Regions from separate parts of the Escherichia sp. E4742 genome, predicted to be linked through region 2. Evidence: predicted binding sites of a transcription regulator. Region 2 holds the regulator's gene; each other region holds the start of a gene.

Region 1 (4,576 bases), 460 kb from region 2:
AGATCGGCGTTCTCAGTAAAGCCGGTATTCACTGGGCTTCCGTTGGTATAAACCATGGTCACGCCGCGCAGTAAAAGCATCATAACCAGCGTGGCGATAAACGCCTGGACGCGACCTTTCGCTACAATCACCCCGGTTACCGCGCCAATTGCGGCACCTAATGCCAGTGCGGCAGCGACAGCCACCAGCGCGTTGACTTCAATGCCGACGATAGATGCAGCAACTGCGCCAGTCAGCGCCAACAGAGAACCGACGGACAGGTCGATGCCCGACGTCAGGATCACCAGCGTCATCCCGACCGCCATAATGGCGTTCACCGAGGTTTGCTGGAGAATATTGAATAAGTTATTGATGGTGAAAAAGTTCGGGCTTAACGTCGAGACAATCGCGATCAGCACCAGCAGAGCGATAAGCGATTTCTGCTCCATCAGCCACGCTTTCGTGAAATAACGGCGACCAGAAACAGTCTGGGTTGTCATTTTTTTACTCCTGATTCACGCGATTAAGCTTGCCCACAGCGGCAGCCATTAACACTTCCTGGGTGGCCTGCTCACGAGTAAATTCCCCGCTGAGATGCCCTTCATGCATGACGATGATGCGATCGCTCATGCCTAATACTTCTGGCATCTCTGATGACACCAGAATGATGCTCAAGCCATCGGCTTTGAACTGGTTAATCAGTTGATAGATCTCTTTTTTCGCGCCGACATCTACACCACGGGTAGGTTCATCAAGGATAAGTACTTTCGGACGCGTCATCAGACCGCGGGCAATCGCCACTTTTTGCTGATTGCCACCGGAGAGCAGGCCAATTGCCTGTTCCATTGACGGCGTTTTCACATTGAACAGGCGAATAAAATCACTCACAGCCTGTTGTTCATCGGCATGCTTCAAACTGCCGCCAGTACGGCTGAAGTAGCGCAGCGCAGTCAGCGACATATTTTCTTTTACTGACATGCCCAGTACTAAACCGTCGCGCTTACGGTCTTCAGAGATATACACAATGCCGTTTGCCAGGCCATCCTGCGGTGAACGAGTAATAACTTCATGCCCATCCAGCGTGACATAACCGCTGGTGCGCGGCAGTGCGCCATAGAGCACTTTCATCAATTCGGTACGCCCCGCGCCCATCAAACCAGAGACGCCAAGGATTTCGCCATTGCGTAGGGTAAAAGAAACGTTGTTAACACCAGGTCCGCAGAGATTATCGACTTTCAGGCGGATATCTCCCGGCTCTTTGTCCAGGTGTGGATACTGCTCTTCCAGCTTGCGGCCCACCATCATCTCAATCAGCGAATCTTCGGTCAGTGATGCCACTTCACGCTCGGCAATAAATTGCCCGTCACGAAAAACGGTAACGTCATCGCAAATCTCGAAGATTTCTTTCATGCGGTGGGAGATATAGACAATGCCGCGCCCTTGCGATTTCAGCTCGCGGATGACGCGGAACAGGGATTCGGTTTCGGTATCAGTCAGCGCATCAGTCGGTTCATCCATAATGATGACTTTCGACTCAAAGCTCAGCACTTTGGCGATTTCAACCATTTGCTGGTCACCGATGGAAAGATCGCCCACCAGCTTGTCGCTTTTAAAGCGCAGGTTAAGTTTAGCCAGTAATTTATCCGCTTCGGCATACATGGTTTTCCAGTCAATTTTGCCAAAGCGATTAACAAACTCACGACCGAGGAAAATGTTTTCGGCAATGGTCAACTGCGGGATCAGGTTCAGCTCCTGGTGGATAATCCCAATCCCGGCTTCCTGGGAAGATTTCGGCCCGGTAAATGTCGTTTCTTTCCCCAGCCATAAAAGCGTACCGGCATCGCGAGTATAGATACCGGTAAGCACTTTCATCATGGTGGATTTACCCGCGCCGTTTTCGCCTACCAGCGCCATCACGCGGCCCGGATAGACATTTAACGCGGCGCCCGAGAGGGCTTTTACGCCCGGAAAGGCTTTATCAATGCCTTTAAGCTGTAGTAATGCTTCCATGACGACCTCAGAACGTCACGCCAGCACAGAGAATGATATTCGCATACGGAGAACATTCTCCGCTGCGAATTACCGCCTGACTTTCTGCGGTTAGTTGTTTGAATTGTTCATGCGTGGTGTAACGAATTTCAATGGTGTTTCCCTGGTGTTGTTGCAGCTGCTCAAGGTGAGTGAGCAACGTTTCGTGGAGTTGCGGATTATGTTGTTTGATCTCTTCCGCGATAATGGCTGCCTCAACCTGCATTTCACTCGTAACAACTCCCAGTACCTGCATAAAAGAAGGTACGCCCTGGGTTAATGCCACATCGATACGCGTTGTACTTTTGGGGATGGGTAAACCAGCATCACACACCACCAGCGTATCGGTATGCCCCAGACGGGAGATCACCGACGAAATATCAGAATTAAGAACGGTGCCTTTTTTCATTTTTTTCTCCATCAGCGAAACGTTTCGCTGACCAGCAGTTTAATCCTGACTGAACAGAGAAAACCATCGCAACGTTACTGAAATGTGATCAACATCGAAACGTTTTACATCGTGATTAAGCATGAAAAACAAAAACGCCCCCTTTATGGAGAAAGGAGGCGTCTGGCGTTAGATTTCGACCTGAGTACCTAGTTCAATAACCCGGTTTGGTGGGATTTCAAACTGATCTGGTGCACGCAGTGCATTACGCTGCAACAGCAAGTACAGTTTGCCACGCAAACGTAAGTACCACGGGCGTTTGCCGAGGATCAACGACTCATGGGACATAAAGAAGGAGGTTTCCATCATCCGGCAACTTAACCCTTCCAGGCCACAGCGGTGGAAGACTTCTTCCACGTTTGGAGTTTCCCGCCAGCCGTAACTTGCCACCACGCGCCAGAAAGTGGGCGACAGTTGTTCAATCTGTACCCGACGGACGTTATGGACATATGGCGCGTCTTCGGTGCGCAGAGTTAACAGAATTACCCGCTCATGCAATACCTTGTTATGTTTCAGGTTATGCATCAGCGCAAAGGGAATGACGTTGATTGCACGCGACATGTACACCGCAGTTCCGGGAACGCGAACGGGCGGTGATTTCTCCAGCGAAGCAATCATCGCTTCCAGAGAATTACCATGTTCATGCATCCGTCGCAGCAGGCGGAAACGCTCGCTCTTCCAGGTGGTCATCACGATAAACATCACCGTACCGAGGCTCAATGGCAACCAGCCGCCGGAGAGCAGTTTATCGAGGTTAGCGGTGAACAATGGAATATCGACACAAAGGAAGGCTATCAGGATCAGCGCAACAAAATACTTATTCCAGTGCCAGTTCTGACGCGCCACGGTAGTCGAAAGAATAGACGTCAGCACCATGGTTCCGGTTACCGCAATCCCATACGCCGCCGCCAGGTTACTGGAGTGCTCAAAGCTGACAATCACAATCACGACCGCGACATAGAGCATCCAGTTCACAAACGGAATATAGATTTGCCCTGACTCCATTTCGGAGGTGTGAATGATACGCATCGGCGAAAGATATCCCAGACGTACCGCCTGACGCGTCAATGAGAAAACGCCAGAGATAACTGCCTGCGAGGCAATCACCGTTGCCAGTGCAGCGATGATCAGCAGCGGGATTAGCGCCCAATCCGGTGCTAACAGGAAGAACGGGTTCTTAATCGCTTCCGGGTTCTTTAACAACAGCGCTCCCTGGCCGAAGTAATTAAGGGTTAAGGAAGGCAAGACGACAGTGAACCACGCCAGGCGAATCGGGAACTTACCAAAATGCCCCATATCGGCATACAGCGCCTCGACTCCGGTAATCGACAGCACCACCGCCCCTAATGCAATAAAAGAAACCGTTTTGTATTCAAGGAAGAAATGCACCGCCCACATCGGATTCAGTGCATGCAGCACTTCCGGGTTAGCAATAATGCTACGTAACCCAAGCCCTGCCAGAATCAAAAACCAGGTCAGCATGATCGGCGCAAACAGCTTACCGACCATAGCCGTGCCATGTTTTTGAATCATAAACAGTAAAGTAAGAACGATGATTGAGAGGGGAACTATCCAGGTATCCAGTTGCGGGGCGACGATTTCCAGACCTTCAATGGCAGACATCACCGAAATAGCGGGAGTAATGACGACTTCACCATAGAAAAAGCTGCCACCGATTAGCCCCATAATCACTAACATTGAGGTCGTTCGAGCCGACGTATTACGCCCGGCAAGCGACATCAACGTCAGAATTCCCCCTTCTCCGGCGTTATCCGCGCGCATCACGAAGGTAAGGTATTTGATGGAAACCACAAAGATTAGCAGCCAGAAGATCAGCGATAAAAAGCCAAACACAGCATCGCGTTCAACGCCAAAACCAAACTGGCCGGACAAACATTCACGAAGTGTATATAACGGGCTGGTACCAATATCGCCGTAGACAACTCCAATCGCCGCGAGGGTAATCGCGGGCAACGATTGCTTATTATCAGTGCTCATAGACTAGTCTTTCGTTGAAATATGAAATGTGTGCGTAGTCCCTTGGCCCACAAAAAAGCGCACAGTATGCACGATTAACGGCAAAATCGTACTCCTAAATGCGGCCACATTAACCTGGCTCAA
Region 2 (4,576 bases):
AACAACGTATCTGGAGGCGAAATCATGTTGATTCCCTGGCAAGACATCTCCCCTGAAACGCTGGAAAATTTAATTGAAAGCTTTGTGTTACGTGAAGGCACCGATTATGGTGAACAAGAGCGTACGCTTGAACAGAAAGTCGCCGACGTCAAACGCCAGCTACAGTGCGGAGAAGCGGTACTGGTCTGGTCGGAACTGCACGAGACGGTCAATATCATGCCGCGCAGTCAGTTTCGCGAATAACCTGCAACCGTCGGCGGACGAAATAATAATGATTGCCAAGTCATGGAGTTACTATGTCTGCCAAACATCCGGTCATTGCGGTAACAGGATCCAGCGGCGCGGGGACTACCACCACCAGCCTCGCGTTTCGTAAAATATTCGCCCAGTTAAATCTGCAAGCCGCCGAGGTGGAAGGCGACAGTTTTCACCGCTACACCCGCCCGGAAATGGACATGGCGATCCGCAAAGCGCGCGACGCCGGGCGGCATATCAGCTACTTCGGTCCCGAAGCTAACGACTTCGGCCTGCTGGAACAGACCTTTATTGAATATGGCCAGAGCGGCAAAGGGAAATCTCGCAAATATCTACATACCTACGACGAAGCCGTACCGTGGAATCAGGTACCGGGGACATTCACCCCATGGCAACCTTTACCGGAACCGACCGATGTACTGTTTTATGAAGGTTTACACGGCGGCGTAGTCACCCCGCAACATAACGTTGCGCAGCATGTAGACTTACTGGTTGGCGTAGTGCCTATCGTTAACCTTGAGTGGATTCAAAAACTCATTCGCGATACCGGCGAGCGCGGGCACTCGCGAGAAGCGGTGATGGACTCGGTAGTTCGCTCAATGGAAGATTATATCAACTACATCACACCGCAATTTTCCCGCACCCATCTTAACTTCCAGCGCGTTCCCACCGTCGACACTTCAAACCCGTTCGCGGCAAAAGGCATTCCATCGCTAGATGAAAGCTTTGTGGTGATCCATTTTCGTAATCTGGAAGAGATCGATTTCCCCTGGCTACTGGCGATGTTGCAGGGCTCATTCATTTCCCACATCAATACATTAGTGGTGCCGGGCGGCAAAATGGGTCTGGCAATGGAGTTAATTATGCTGCCGCTGGTGCAGCGATTGATGGAAGGAAAGAAAATCGAGTAACTCTGCTATTACGCCGGATAAAATACTATCCGGCTTCACAACGGGATAGTTAAATCACGCAGCAACCACTTCATACGAGTGGGTAATATTCACCGCTTTTTCCAGCATCAACGCGACTGAGCAATACTTCTCGGCTGATAGATCGACCGCACGCGCAACCGCTGCGTCCTTCAGGTCGCGACCGGTGACGATAAAATGCAAATTGATATGGGTAAACAGGCGGGGAGCCTCTTCGCGGCGTTCAGAGGTTAATTTTACTTCACAATCGACCACATCCTGACGCCCTTTTTGCAGGATAGAAACCACATCAATGGCGCTACAGCCACCCGCCGCCATCAGCACCATTTCCATCGGGCTGGGCGCTTTATCGCCAGAGTTGCCATCCATTAAAATCTGGTGACCAGAGGCAGATTCGCCCAAAAAAGTTAACCCTTCAACCCACTTCACACGCGCTTGCATAATCGGAACTCCATTGCGTCAATTTTCCTGACAGAGTACGCGTACTGACCAAATCGCGCAACGGAAGGCGACCTGGGTCATGCTGAAGCGAGACACCAGGAGACACAACGCGAAAGCTATGCTAAAACAGTCAGGATGCTACAGTAATACATTGATGTACTGCATGTATGTAAAGGACGCCACATTACCGTGCAGTTCAGTTGATAGCCCCTTCCCAGGTAGCGGGAAGCACATTTCGGCAATCCAGAGACAGCGGCGTTTTCTGGCTCTGGAGAAAGCTTATAACAGAGGATAACCGCGCATGGTGCTTGGCAAACCGCAAACAGACCCGACTCTCGAATGGTTCTTGTCTCATTGCCACATTCATAAGTACCCATCCAAGAGCACGCTTATTCACCAGGGTGAAAAAGCGGAAACGCTGTACTACATCGTTAAAGGCTCTGTGGCAGTGCTGATCAAAGACGAGGAGGGTAAAGAAATGATCCTCTCTTATCTGAATCAGGGTGATTTTATTGGCGAATTGGGCCTGTTTGAAGAAGGCCAGGAACGTAGCGCATGGGTACGTGCGAAAACTGCCTGTGAAGTGGCTGAAATTTCCTACAAAAAATTCCGCCAATTAATTCAGGTAAACCCGGATATTCTGATGCGTCTCTCCGCACAGATGGCACGTCGTCTGCAAGTCACTTCAGAGAAAGTGGGCAACCTCGCTTTCCTCGATGTAACGGGTCGCATTGCACAGACTCTGCTGAATCTGGCGAAACAACCGGATGCTATGACTCACCCGGACGGTATGCAAATTAAAATTACCCGTCAGGAAATTGGTCAAATTGTCGGCTGTTCTCGTGAAACCGTGGGACGCATTCTGAAGATGCTGGAAGATCAGAACCTGATCTCCGCACACGGAAAAACCATCGTCGTTTACGGCACCCGTTGATCCCATCGGAGTGGCGCGTTACCTGGTAGCGCGCCATTTTGTTTAAACCGATGTGGCGCAGACTGATTTATCATCCCGATATTAACTACGCACTACGACAAACGCTGGTGCTATGTTTGCCCGTGGCCGTTGGTCTGTTGCTTGGCGAATTAAGACTCGGGCTGCTCTTTTCCCTCGTCCCCGCCTGTTGCAATATTGCAGGGCTTGATACCCCCCATAAACGTTTTTTCAAACGTTTAATTATTGGTGCGTCGCTGTTTGCCACCTGCAGCTTGCTAACACAACTGCTGCTGGAAAAAGATATCCCCCTGCCATTTCTGCTGACGGGGTTAACGTTGATACTTGGCGTTACTGCCGAGTTAGGCCCATTACACGCAAAATTGCTTCCTGCATCGCTGCTGGCTGCCATTTTTACCCTCAGTCTGGCGGGATATATGCCGGTATGGGAGCCATTGCTCATTTATGCGTTAGGCACACTCTGGTATGGGCTGTTTAACTGGTTTTGGTTCTGGCTCTGGCGCGAACAACCGCTACGCGAGTCACTTAGCCTGCTGTACCGTGAACTGGCAGATTATTGCGAAGCCAAATACAGCCTGCTTACCCAGCACACCGATCCTGAGAAAGCGTTGCCACCGCTGCTGGAACGCCAGCAAAAAGCGGTCGATTTAATTACCCAGTGCTATCAGCAAATGCACATGCTTTCCGCGCAAAATAATACTGACTACAAGCGGATGTTGCGCATTTTCCAGGAGGCACTGGATTTACAGGAACACATCTCGGTCAGTTTGCATCAGCCGGAAGAGGTGCAAAAGCTGGTTGAGCGTAGCCATGCGGAAGAAGTTATCCGCTGGAATGCGCAAACCGTCGCCGCTCGCCTGCGCGTGCTGGCTGATGATATTCTTTACCATCGCCTGCCGACGCGTTTTACGATGGAAAAGCAAATTGGCGCACTGGAGAAAATCGCCCGCCAGCATCCAGATAACCCTGTAGGGCAATTCTGCTACTGGCACTTCAGCCGCATCGCTCGTGTGCTGCGTACCCAGAAACCGCTCTATGCCCGCGATCTGCTGGCGGATAAACAGCGGCGGATGCCATTACTTCCGGCGCTGAAAAGCTATCTTTCCCTGAAATCGCCAGCACTGCGTAATGCCGGACGACTGAGTGTGATGTTAAGCATTGCCAGTCTGATGGGCACCGCGCTGCATCTGCCGAAATCCTATTGGATACTAATGACGGTATTGCTGGTGACGCAAAATGGTTATGGCGCTACTCGCCTGCGGATTGTGAATCGTTCTGTGGGAACCGTGGTTGGATTAATTATTGCAGGCGTTGCGCTGCACTTTAAAATCCCTGAAGGTTACACCCTGACGCTGATGCTTTTCACCACGCTCGCCAGTTACCTGATATTGCGCAAAAACTACGGCTGGGCGACGGTCGGTTTTACCATTACCGCTGTATATACCCTGCAACTGTTATGGCTGAATGGCGAGCAATACATCATTCCGCGTCTTATCGATACTATCATCGGCTGTCTGATTGCCTTCGGCGGCACAGTTTGGCTATGGCCGCAGTGGCAGAGCGGGTTATTGCGTAAGAACGCCCATGATGCTTTAGAAACCTACCAGGAAGCGATTCGTCTGATCCTGAGTAAAGATCCGCAACCAACACCACTGGCCTGGCAGCGAATGCGGGTTAATCAGGCACATAACACTCTGTATAACTCATTAAATCAGGCGATGCAGGAACCGGCATTTAACAGCCATTATCTGGCTGACATGAAACTGTGGGTAACACATAGTCAGTTTATTGTTGAACATATTAATGCCATGACCACGCTGGCGCGAGAACACCGGACATTACCACCGGAGCTGGCGCAGGAATATTTGCAGTCTTGTGAAATCGCTATTCAACGCTGTCAGCAGCGCCTGGAATATGATGAACCGGGTAGTTCTGGTGACGCCAATATCATAGACTCGCCAGAGATGCTGCCACACGAAGGCGCGTCTGGCACGCTGGA
Region 3 (4,576 bases), 1.4 Mb from region 2:
TTCGTCAGCATCGCTGTCGGCAGATACTTCGCGTAGTTCTCAACGAAGTCGGTCGGGCCTTTTTGTGCCGCTACCATACGACCGAAGACTTCTGCGGCTTTACCGTTGTCCAGCACCGCCTGCAATTTCGCGCGCGCTTCGGCGTCATCTTTGGCCAGTTTGCCGGAGATAAGCATCTCCACGCACAGCGCCATCGTGACATCAAACAGACGCGGGTTACGGTATTCACCCGTCAGGAACTGCACCGCTTCACGTACTTCAACCGCATTACCTGCACTGGAGGCCAGCACCTGATTCATATCGGTGAGCAGCGCGGTGGTGCGCACGCCAGCGCCGTTAGCCACGCCAACAATCGCTTCGGCAAGGGCTTCAGAGAGTTCGTAGGTCGGCATAAACGCGCCGCTACCCACTTTCACGTCCATCACCAGCGCGTCCAGACCTTCCGCCAGTTTCTTCGCCAGAATAGAAGCAGTGATCAGCGGGATGGAATCCACGGTTGCGGTAATATCGCGGGTCGCGTAGAAACGTTTATCCGCCGGAGCCAGTGAGCTGGTCTGACCGATAATCGCCACACCGACGTCTTTAATGATTTCGCGGAAACGGTTGTCATCCGGGAAGATGTCGAAGCCAGGGATGGATTCCAGTTTGTCGAGCGTGCCGCCAGTATGACCGAGGCCGCGACCGGAGATCATCGGAATGTAACCGCCGCAGGCTGCGACCATTGGCCCTAACATCAGCGAAGTGACATCGCCGACGCCACCGGTGGAATGTTTATCAACAATCGGGCCATTCAGATGCAGGCTTTTCCAGTCGAGAACGGTTCCTGAATCTCGCATCGCCATGGTCAGCGAGACACGCTCCGGCATTGTCATATCGTGGAAGAAAATGGTCATCGCGAGGGCGGCAATCTGCCCTTCGGAGATAGTGTTGTCGCGAATGCCGTTGATAAAGAAACGAATTTCTTCATCACTCAGCGCATGACCATCACGTTTTTTACGAATAATTTCTTGTGCGAGAAACAAGGTAACCTCCCGTGGAATAAGTTTGAAGGCGTTGTTGCCAGATGGTGGATGTTGTTATTACCTGATGCTGACCGCTTCTTATCATGCCTACACGGCACTCGCCCCGTAGGCCGGATAAGGCGTTCGCGCCGCATCCGGCATCACTGCTGACCGCCTGATGCGACGCTGACGCGTCTTATCAGGCCTACAGGGGCACTCGACCCGTAGCATCCGGCATCCACCCTCTGGCACAAGGCAGCTTAGTAGCTGCTGGCGCTTTTACCGTCGCCGTGGCCCAGAGCTTTCAGCAGGCTTGCCAGCAGGCTGGAAGCGCCAAAGCGATAGTGACGCGCATCTGCCCAGTCAGCACCGAACAGTTCATCTGCGATGGCGAGATATTTCTGCGCATCTTCCGCAGTACGCACGCCGCCCGCCGGTTTGAAACCAACGGTTTTCTCTACGCCCATGTCGCGGATCACTTCCATCATGATGCGTGCGCTTTCTGGCGTCGCATTCACCGCGACTTTACCAGTAGAGGTTTTGATGAAGTCGGCACCCGCTTTGATGGAGATTTCAGACGCTTTACGGATCAGGGCTTCGTCTTTCAGTTCACCGGTTTCGATGATCACTTTCAGCAACACGTTCGCCGCTGCACAAGCCTCTTTACAGGCTTTCACCAGGTCAAAACCAACTTGCTCGTTACCCGCCATCAGCGCGCGGTACGGGAATACCACGTCAACTTCATCGGCACCGTAGGCGATTGCCGCACGGGTTTCTGCCAGCGCGATTTCAATGTCATCGTTACCGTGTGGGAAGTTAGTTACCGTAGCAATACGGATTTCCGGGGTGCCCTGCTCTTTCAGCGTCTTGCGAGCAATCGGGATAAAGCGAGGATAGATACAGATAGCGGCGGTATTGCCGACCGGAGTTTTGGCCTGATGACACAGGGCGATCACTTTCTCGTCGGTGTCGTCGTCATTCAGGGTGGTCAGGTCCATCAATTTCAGTGCACGCAGGCTGCTTGCTTTCAAATCAGTCATTTCATTCTCCTGGCTTGTCGCCAATAAAATTCACCTTGCGAGTTTGTTAGTATTCTAACATCGACTCCGCAACACACTTCGATATACATCACAATTAAGAAAATCTACTTACAAATTTGCATTACGGTAATGCGATCTGGTTCAAATAATTCACTTTCAAATGAATGCACCGATGGTGACAAACGCATCAGGATCAAAGTGAACATCACGAAACTTCTTACAATGGCGCATCACCTTCGGCATAAAAGGAAAAGAAGATGCCCACTTCTCATGAAATTGCACTGCAACAACGTTGCCAGCAAATTGTCACCAGTCCGGTACTTAGCCCCGAGCAGAAGCGTCATTTTCTGGCGCTGGAAGCAGAAAACAATCTGCCTTACCCGGCGCTGCCTGCCGAAGCCCGCCGCGCGCTGGATGAAGGCGTAATCTGCGATATGTTTGAAGGTCATGCTCCGTACAAACCGCGCTATGTCTTACCCGATTACGCCCGTTTTCTGGCGAACGGTTCTGAATGGCTGGAGCTGGAAGGCGCGAAAGATCTTGATGATGCGCTCTCCCTGCTGACCATTCTTTATCACCATGTCCCGTCAGTCACATCGATGCCGGTATACCTGGGGCAACTGGATGCGTTGTTGCAACCGTATGTTAGAATTCTAACACAAGACGAAATCGATATTCGAATAAAACGTTTCTGGCGTTATCTCGACAGAACCCTGCCAGACGCTTTTATGCATGCCAATATCGGCCCATCTGATTCCCCCATCACCCGTGCAATTTTGCGTGCAGATGTAGAGCTGAAGCAGGTTTCACCGAACCTGACCTTTATCTACGATCCTGAAATCACCCCTGATGACCTGCTGCTGGAAGTGGCGAAGAATATCTGTGAATGTAGCAAACCGCACATCGCCAACGGTCCGGTGCATGATAAAATTTTCACAAAAGGGGGCTACGGGATTGTGAGCTGCTACAACTCACTGCCGCTGGCGGGTGGTGGCAGCACGCTGGTGCGCCTTAACCTGAAAGCCATTGCCGAGCGCAGTGAATCGCTGGAAGACTTCTTTACGCGCACTCTACCGCACTACTGCCAGCAGCAGATCGCCATCATCGATGCGCGGTGTGAATTCCTCTATCAACAATCACACTTCTTTGAGAATAGCTTCCTGGTAAAAGAAGGGTTGATTGATCCTGAACGTTTTGTGCCGATGTTTGGCATGTACGGGCTGGCGGAAGCGGTTAACTTGCTGTGCGAGAAAGAAGGGATTGCCGCGCGCTACGGTAAAGAAGCTGCCGCAAATGAAGTGGGTTATCGCATCAGCGCGCAACTGGCGGAGTTTGTCGCCAATACTCCCGTGAAATATGGCTGGCAAAAACGCGCCATGTTACACGCACAGTCGGGGATCAGTTCCGATATCGGCACCACGCCGGGGGCGCGCTTGCCGTATGGCGATGAACCCGATCCAATCACCCATCTGCAAACTGTCGCCCCGCATCATGCTTATTATTATTCCGGCATCAGCGACATTCTGACGCTCGACGAAACCATCAAACGTAATCCGCAGGCGCTGGTACAGCTTTGCCTCGGTGCCTTTAAAGCCGGAATGCGTGAATTTACCGCCAACGTCAGCGGTAACGATCTGGTTCGCGTTACCGGTTATATGGTGCGTTTGTCGGATCTGGAAAAATATCGCGCTGAAGGTTCACGTACCAACACCACCTGGCTGGGCGAAGAAGCTGCACGTAACACTCGTATTCTGGAACGCCAACCGCGCGTGATAAGCCATGAACAGCAGATGCGCTTTAGTCAGTAAGATTATCCCCTTCTCCTGCGTTGACGGGCCAGGCAGTCGTCTGGCTCTGTTTTTGCAGGGCTGCAATCTGCGCTGCAAAAACTGTCACAATCCGTGGACGATGGGGCGCTGCAATGATTGCGGGGAGTGTGTACCACAGTGTCCGCATCAGGCGTTGCAGATTGTTGACGGCAAAGTGGTGTGGAACGCTGTGGTTTGCGAGCAATGTGATACCTGTCTGAAGATGTGCCCGCAACATGCCACGCCAATGGCGCAATCCATGAGCGTGGACGAGGTGCTTAGCCATATCCGCAAAGCGGTGCTGTTTATCGAAGGGATAACGGTGAGCGGCGGTGAAGCCACGACCCAGCTGCCGTTTGTGGTGGCGCTGTTTACTGCCATCAAAAACGATCCGCAACTGCGCCACCTCACCTGTCTGGTGGACAGTAATGGCATGTTGAGTGAAACCGGCTGGGGAAAATTGCTTCCGGTGTGCGACGGCGCAATGCTCGATCTCAAAGCGTGGGGGAGCGCGTGCCATCAACAGCTAACCGGACGCGATAATCAGCAGATTAAGCGCAGCATTGGTCTGCTTGCCGATCGCGGCAAGCTGGCGGAACTGCGTTTGCTAGTAATCCCAGGCCAAGTGGATTATTTGCAACACATCGATGAGCTGGCGGCGTTTATCAAGGGACTTGGCGATGTTCCGGTACGCCTGAACGCGTTTCATGCCCACGGCGTGTATGGC
Region 4 (4,576 bases), 1.3 Mb from region 2:
ATGCATCCACGCCTCTCCGGCGTGAACAATGGACACTTTGTAGACAATCTGAGATGTGCTCATGTATGAGTTTTTCAGCAACTTCAGAGATTTACATCGAGCGATTTCTATCTGGTTATTCACCGCGATAAATACACCCAGCCGTGCAAGTTTCTTTTACCATTACCGCGCTAAGAATTGGCAATTGCGGCTTGATTTGGTCCCATATCCATTTGGCCAGCACTTCGCTGGTTGGATTTTCAAGTCCGGGAATATCGTTGAGATAATAGTGATCAAGGCGTTCTAGCGTCGGTTTAAAAATGGCTTTCAACTGCGCAAAATCAATAATCCACCCGGTCTGTTCATCCACTTCACCGGTAACCTCAAGTCTTACAACGAAAGAGTGTCCGTGTAAACGACCACATTTATGTCCATCTGGCACGTGCGGCAGGCAGTGTGCTGCTTCAAAAGTAAAATCTTTGTACAACGTCGTTTTCATAATGGCCTCATTTTTTTGTTATACTGTAACCAAAGGAAGCAATATTTCAACGTTTTTGCCAATATAATGTAAGGGCTGATGGAGTATCCTGGGATTCATTGACGGGTATGAGCTTTGTATAACAATCAGTAACCATGATTTTGACTAAGTCACCTTCACGTGCTGCCACCACTGAAATCAGAATCCCAAAGCTCATCTTTCACGCCAAAACCGCAAAATAGCGTCAACAAATTTGTCTACAATCATCCCCCGACTGAAATGACGACTTCGTAGCGCCGTCGTCCAGTTCTCCGGCGATCGGTACGCTGAACCGTAATATCCCTTTCTCAAATTATTTGGATTTTCATCAGGCGCGTTTGTCAGTTCTCTTTTAAAGTGATATGGCGGGCGCAGGATGTATCTGCGCAAACCGCGCCAGTTATTTTATTCCGGGATGAACAACATCTTTATTTTCAGGCAATGGAAACCCTGAAAAGTTAGTTTTGCACAGTAACTTTATTATCTCTCACTGAGAGCAACACTGAATCTGCCACCGCTTTACCACCCGCAGTTTCACCGCCAATAATCAATAAACTATTATTCCAGGGCAATGATACTCCGTAGGCTCGACCTTGCGACAGTTCGCCATATTTCTCCCATTTCCCGTTATGCCAAAGATGAATATCAGCGCTATACGATTTTTTCAGGCCTTCATGCGCATAGTTCTTACCGTTCTGGTAATTTTCCCGTGAACCTTTGAATCCGGCTCCTCCGGCAAATATAAGAGAGTCATTGCTTATCCCCGCAAAACCGCCAGCGACGCCATCTGGTGATGAGACGGGAGGAAGCTTATTCCATTTTACGTTATTGCCGGTAAGATCAAGTTCAAATACGGCATCTGTCCGCAGTCCAGGCTTTGCTTCACCATTAATAAGCCAGGTTTTATCACCTTTATTCACAACCGCCGCACCAGCCGTCCCGTACCAGGGTGATTCGCCAGCGTAACTCCATTGCTGTGTAGAGGGATCAAAAGACAACAAAAACTTATTGAAGAAATAATCCTCTGCTTTTTTGTCAAAATAGTGGGCGTTGATTTTATCTATAGCTGCTGAATCTTTTCCAGCCTCGTTGAGATCTTCAAAATAGCCATTGAAGATATTTTGGTTAACACCGCCAGTAACATAAGCCTTGCCGTTGTGCACAAAAGTCACATGACCCGCCATGCCCATCGGCGCGTGTGACATCAATTTAATCCAGGTATTAGTTGCTGGGCTATATTTGTACACATCGTTGAACACCTTGGTTAAACCATGTTGGTTTTTGCCAATACCGCCAAATACATACAAATCACCATTAATAAATACGGACGTTGCTTGATCTCTCGCGCCACCGGGGAATTCAGCCAGAGCTGTCCATTTTTTATCTTTGGCCTGTGTGTCCAGCTTGTACCATGCCGTTCCTGCACTACCTAAACCAATGTAGACAGTATCGTTATCAATTGCTCCGGTACCACTTTTAAATGGCACAGGAGTTTCCGGTAATACAGACGCGTTCGCGGCAAATGATGCCATCATGATAGCAAGCGCCGTTATTGTTCTCTTCATTGTGAATTACTCCCGCTCGCTGGAATTCAAATGTTGCACCATGTGCCTATATACCTTTTATACCAAAACTAAATAGCAATCTTTGCAACAACATCAGTTTTGTTGTGTCGGTCACAACTTATGCAATGGGGGAGCAGGTTAATCCATTGTTATGTTGGACGACACGTTATGTAAATTGGTCAACCATTATTGCGATGAATGTCACATCCCCCGCTCACTAACTGCCGATCTTCCTTTGTTGTCATTTGCGTCAACCGGCAGGAGAGTAGATTTCTTGTGATGTGGTTAACCAATTTTAGATTTCAGGTTGACATGTATTACCAAAAGGTAGAACTTATACGCCATCTCATCCGATGCAACGCCACGGCTGCGGTCTGGTCGTTCATTCGGATACCTAAACAACTCCGGGGTTCCGCGTCTCTTCGCTGTTGAACCCACTACGTGAAAGAGGAATAAACATGGAACAGACCTGGCGCTGGTACGGCCCTAACGATCCGGTTTCTTTAGCTGACGTCCGTCAGGCGGGCGCAACTGGCGTGGTTACCGCGCTGCACCATATCCCGAACGGCGAAGTATGGTCCGTTGAAGAGATCCTCAAACGCAAGGCGATCGTTGAAGACGCAGGCCTGGTGTGGTCTGTCGTAGAAAGCGTGCCAATTCACGAAGATATCAAAACCCACACTGGCAACTATGAGCAGTGGATCGCTAACTATCAGCAGACCCTGCGCAACCTGGCGCAGTGCGGTATCCGTACCGTGTGCTACAACTTCATGCCGGTGCTCGACTGGACCCGTACTGACCTCGAATACGTGCTGCCAGACGGCTCCAAAGCTCTGCGCTTCGACCAGATCGAATTTGCTGCATTCGAAATGCACATCCTGAAGCGTCCAGGCGCGGAAGCGGATTACACCGAAGAAGAAATTGCTCAGGCAGCAGTTCGCTTCGCCACCATGAGCGACGAAGACAAAGCGCGTCTGACCCGTAACATCATCGCCGGTCTGCCGGGCGCGGAAGAAGGCTACACCCTCGACCAGTTCCGTAAGCACCTGGAGCTGTACAAAGATATCGACAAAGCGAAACTGCGCGAAAACTTTGCCGTCTTCCTGAAAGCGATCATTCCAGTTGCCGAAGAAGTTGGCGTGCGTATGGCTGTTCACCCGGACGATCCGCCGCGCCCGATCCTCGGCCTGCCGCGTATCGTTTCCACCATTGAAGATATGCAGTGGATGGTTGATACCGTAAACAGCATGGCGAACGGTTTCACCATGTGCACCGGTTCGTACGGCGTGCGTGCTGACAACGATCTGGTTGATATGATCAAGCAGTTCGGTCCGCGTATTTACTTCACCCATCTGCGCTCCACCATGCGTGAAGATAACCCGAAAACCTTCCACGAAGCGGCGCACCTGAACGGTGACGTTGATATGTACGAAGTGGTGAAAGCGATTGTTGAAGAAGAGCACCGTCGTAAAGCGGAAGGCAAAGAAGACCTGATCCCGATGCGTCCGGACCACGGTCATCAGATGCTGGACGACCTGAAGAAGAAAACCAACCCAGGTTACTCCGCAATTGGTCGTCTGAAAGGCCTGGCCGAAGTTCGCGGTGTCGAACTGGCGATCCAGCGCGCTTTCTTTAGCCGTTAATATCTACCGGCATGGCTGCGCGCCGTGCCGGTTCCTTCTTCCTTGCCGTCACTCTCTGAAGACGGATTCTGGAGTTTACGATGACTACTATTGTTGACAGCAATCTGCCGGTTGCCCGCCCGTCATGGGATCATTCTCGTCTGGAATCACGCATTGTGCATCTCGGTTGCGGGGCGTTTCACCGCGCGCACCAGGCGCTGTATACCCATCACCTGCTGGAAAGCACCGATAGCGACTGGGGTATCTGCGAAGTTAACCTGATGCCAGGCAACGACCGCGTGCTGATCGAAAACCTGAAAAAACAGCAGCTGCTGTACACCGTGGCGGAAAAAGGCGCGGAAAGCACCGAGTTGAAAATTATCGGTTCGATGAAAGAAGCCCTGCATCCGGAAATCGACGGTTGCGAAGGTATTCTCAACGCGATGGTGCGTCCGCAGACGGCGATTGTCTCCCTGACGGTCACGGAAAAAGGCTACTGCGCTGATGCGGCAAGCGGTCAGCTGGATCTCAATAACCCGCTGATCAAGCACGATCTGGAAAACCCGACTGCGCCGAAGTCCGCAATTGGTTACATCGTAGAAGCCCTGCGCCTGCGTCGTGAAAAAGGGCTGAAAGCGTTTACGGTGATGTCCTGCGACAACGTACGTGAAAACGGTCATGTGGCGAAGGTTGCTGTTCTGGGGCTAGCTCAGGCACGTGATCCGCAGCTGGCGGCATGGATTGAAGAGAACGTCACCTTCCCGTGCACCATGGTTGACCGTATCGTTCCGGCTGCTACCCCAGAAACGTTGCAGGAAATTGCTGACCAGTTGGGCGTTTATGACCCGTGCGCCATTGCCTGCGAACCATTCCGTCAGTGGGTAATTGAAGAT

The links. The regulator CRP, encoded in region 2, controls carbon source genes, mostly activating them, when cyclic AMP is high. The targets are predictions, from matches to a motif close to ATGTGANNNNNNTCACAT.
Region 1: a site for CRP is predicted at 2,499-2,516, ahead of rbsD (D-ribose pyranase). Genes of this name have one in related genera too.
Region 3: a site for CRP is predicted at 2,171-2,188, ahead of deoC (deoxyribose-phosphate aldolase). Genes of this name have one in related genera too.
Region 4: a site for CRP is predicted at 2,251-2,268, ahead of uxuA (mannonate dehydratase). Genes of this name have one in related genera too.

Annotation. Positions count from the first base shown of each region.
Region 1 covers NZ_CP040443.1:2,040,652-2,045,227, forward strand. Annotated here, with positions in the region: gene rbsC (ribose ABC transporter permease) at 1-479, opposite strand, end outside; gene rbsA (ribose ABC transporter ATP-binding protein RbsA) at 484-1,989, opposite strand; gene rbsD (D-ribose pyranase) at 1,997-2,416, opposite strand; gene kup (low affinity potassium transporter Kup) at 2,585-4,453, opposite strand.
Region 2 covers NZ_CP040443.1:1,583,466-1,588,041, forward strand. Annotated here, with positions in the region: gene FEM44_RS07740 (hydrolase) at 1-31, shown strand, start outside; gene FEM44_RS07745 (YheU family protein) at 25-243, shown strand; gene FEM44_RS07750 (phosphoribulokinase) at 297-1,166, shown strand; gene FEM44_RS07755 (OsmC family protein) at 1,221-1,625, opposite strand; gene crp (cAMP-activated global transcriptional regulator CRP) at 1,927-2,559, shown strand; gene FEM44_RS07765 (YccS/YhfK family putative transporter) at 2,610-4,576, shown strand, end outside.
Region 3 covers NZ_CP040443.1:2,946,751-2,951,326, reverse strand. Annotated here, with positions in the region: gene deoA (thymidine phosphorylase) at 1-1,022, opposite strand, end outside; gene deoC (deoxyribose-phosphate aldolase) at 1,262-2,041, opposite strand; gene FEM44_RS14405 (YjjI family glycine radical enzyme) at 2,299-3,849, shown strand; gene FEM44_RS14400 (YjjW family glycine radical enzyme activase) at 3,821-4,576, shown strand, end outside.
Region 4 covers NZ_CP040443.1:2,886,787-2,891,362, forward strand. Annotated here, with positions in the region: gene queD (6-carboxytetrahydropterin synthase QueD) at 116-478, opposite strand; partial or broken gene FEM44_RS26030 (hypothetical protein) at 669-740, shown strand; gene FEM44_RS14110 (N-acetylneuraminate epimerase) at 955-2,061, opposite strand; gene uxuA (mannonate dehydratase) at 2,520-3,704, shown strand; gene FEM44_RS14120 (fructuronate reductase) at 3,785-4,576, shown strand, end outside.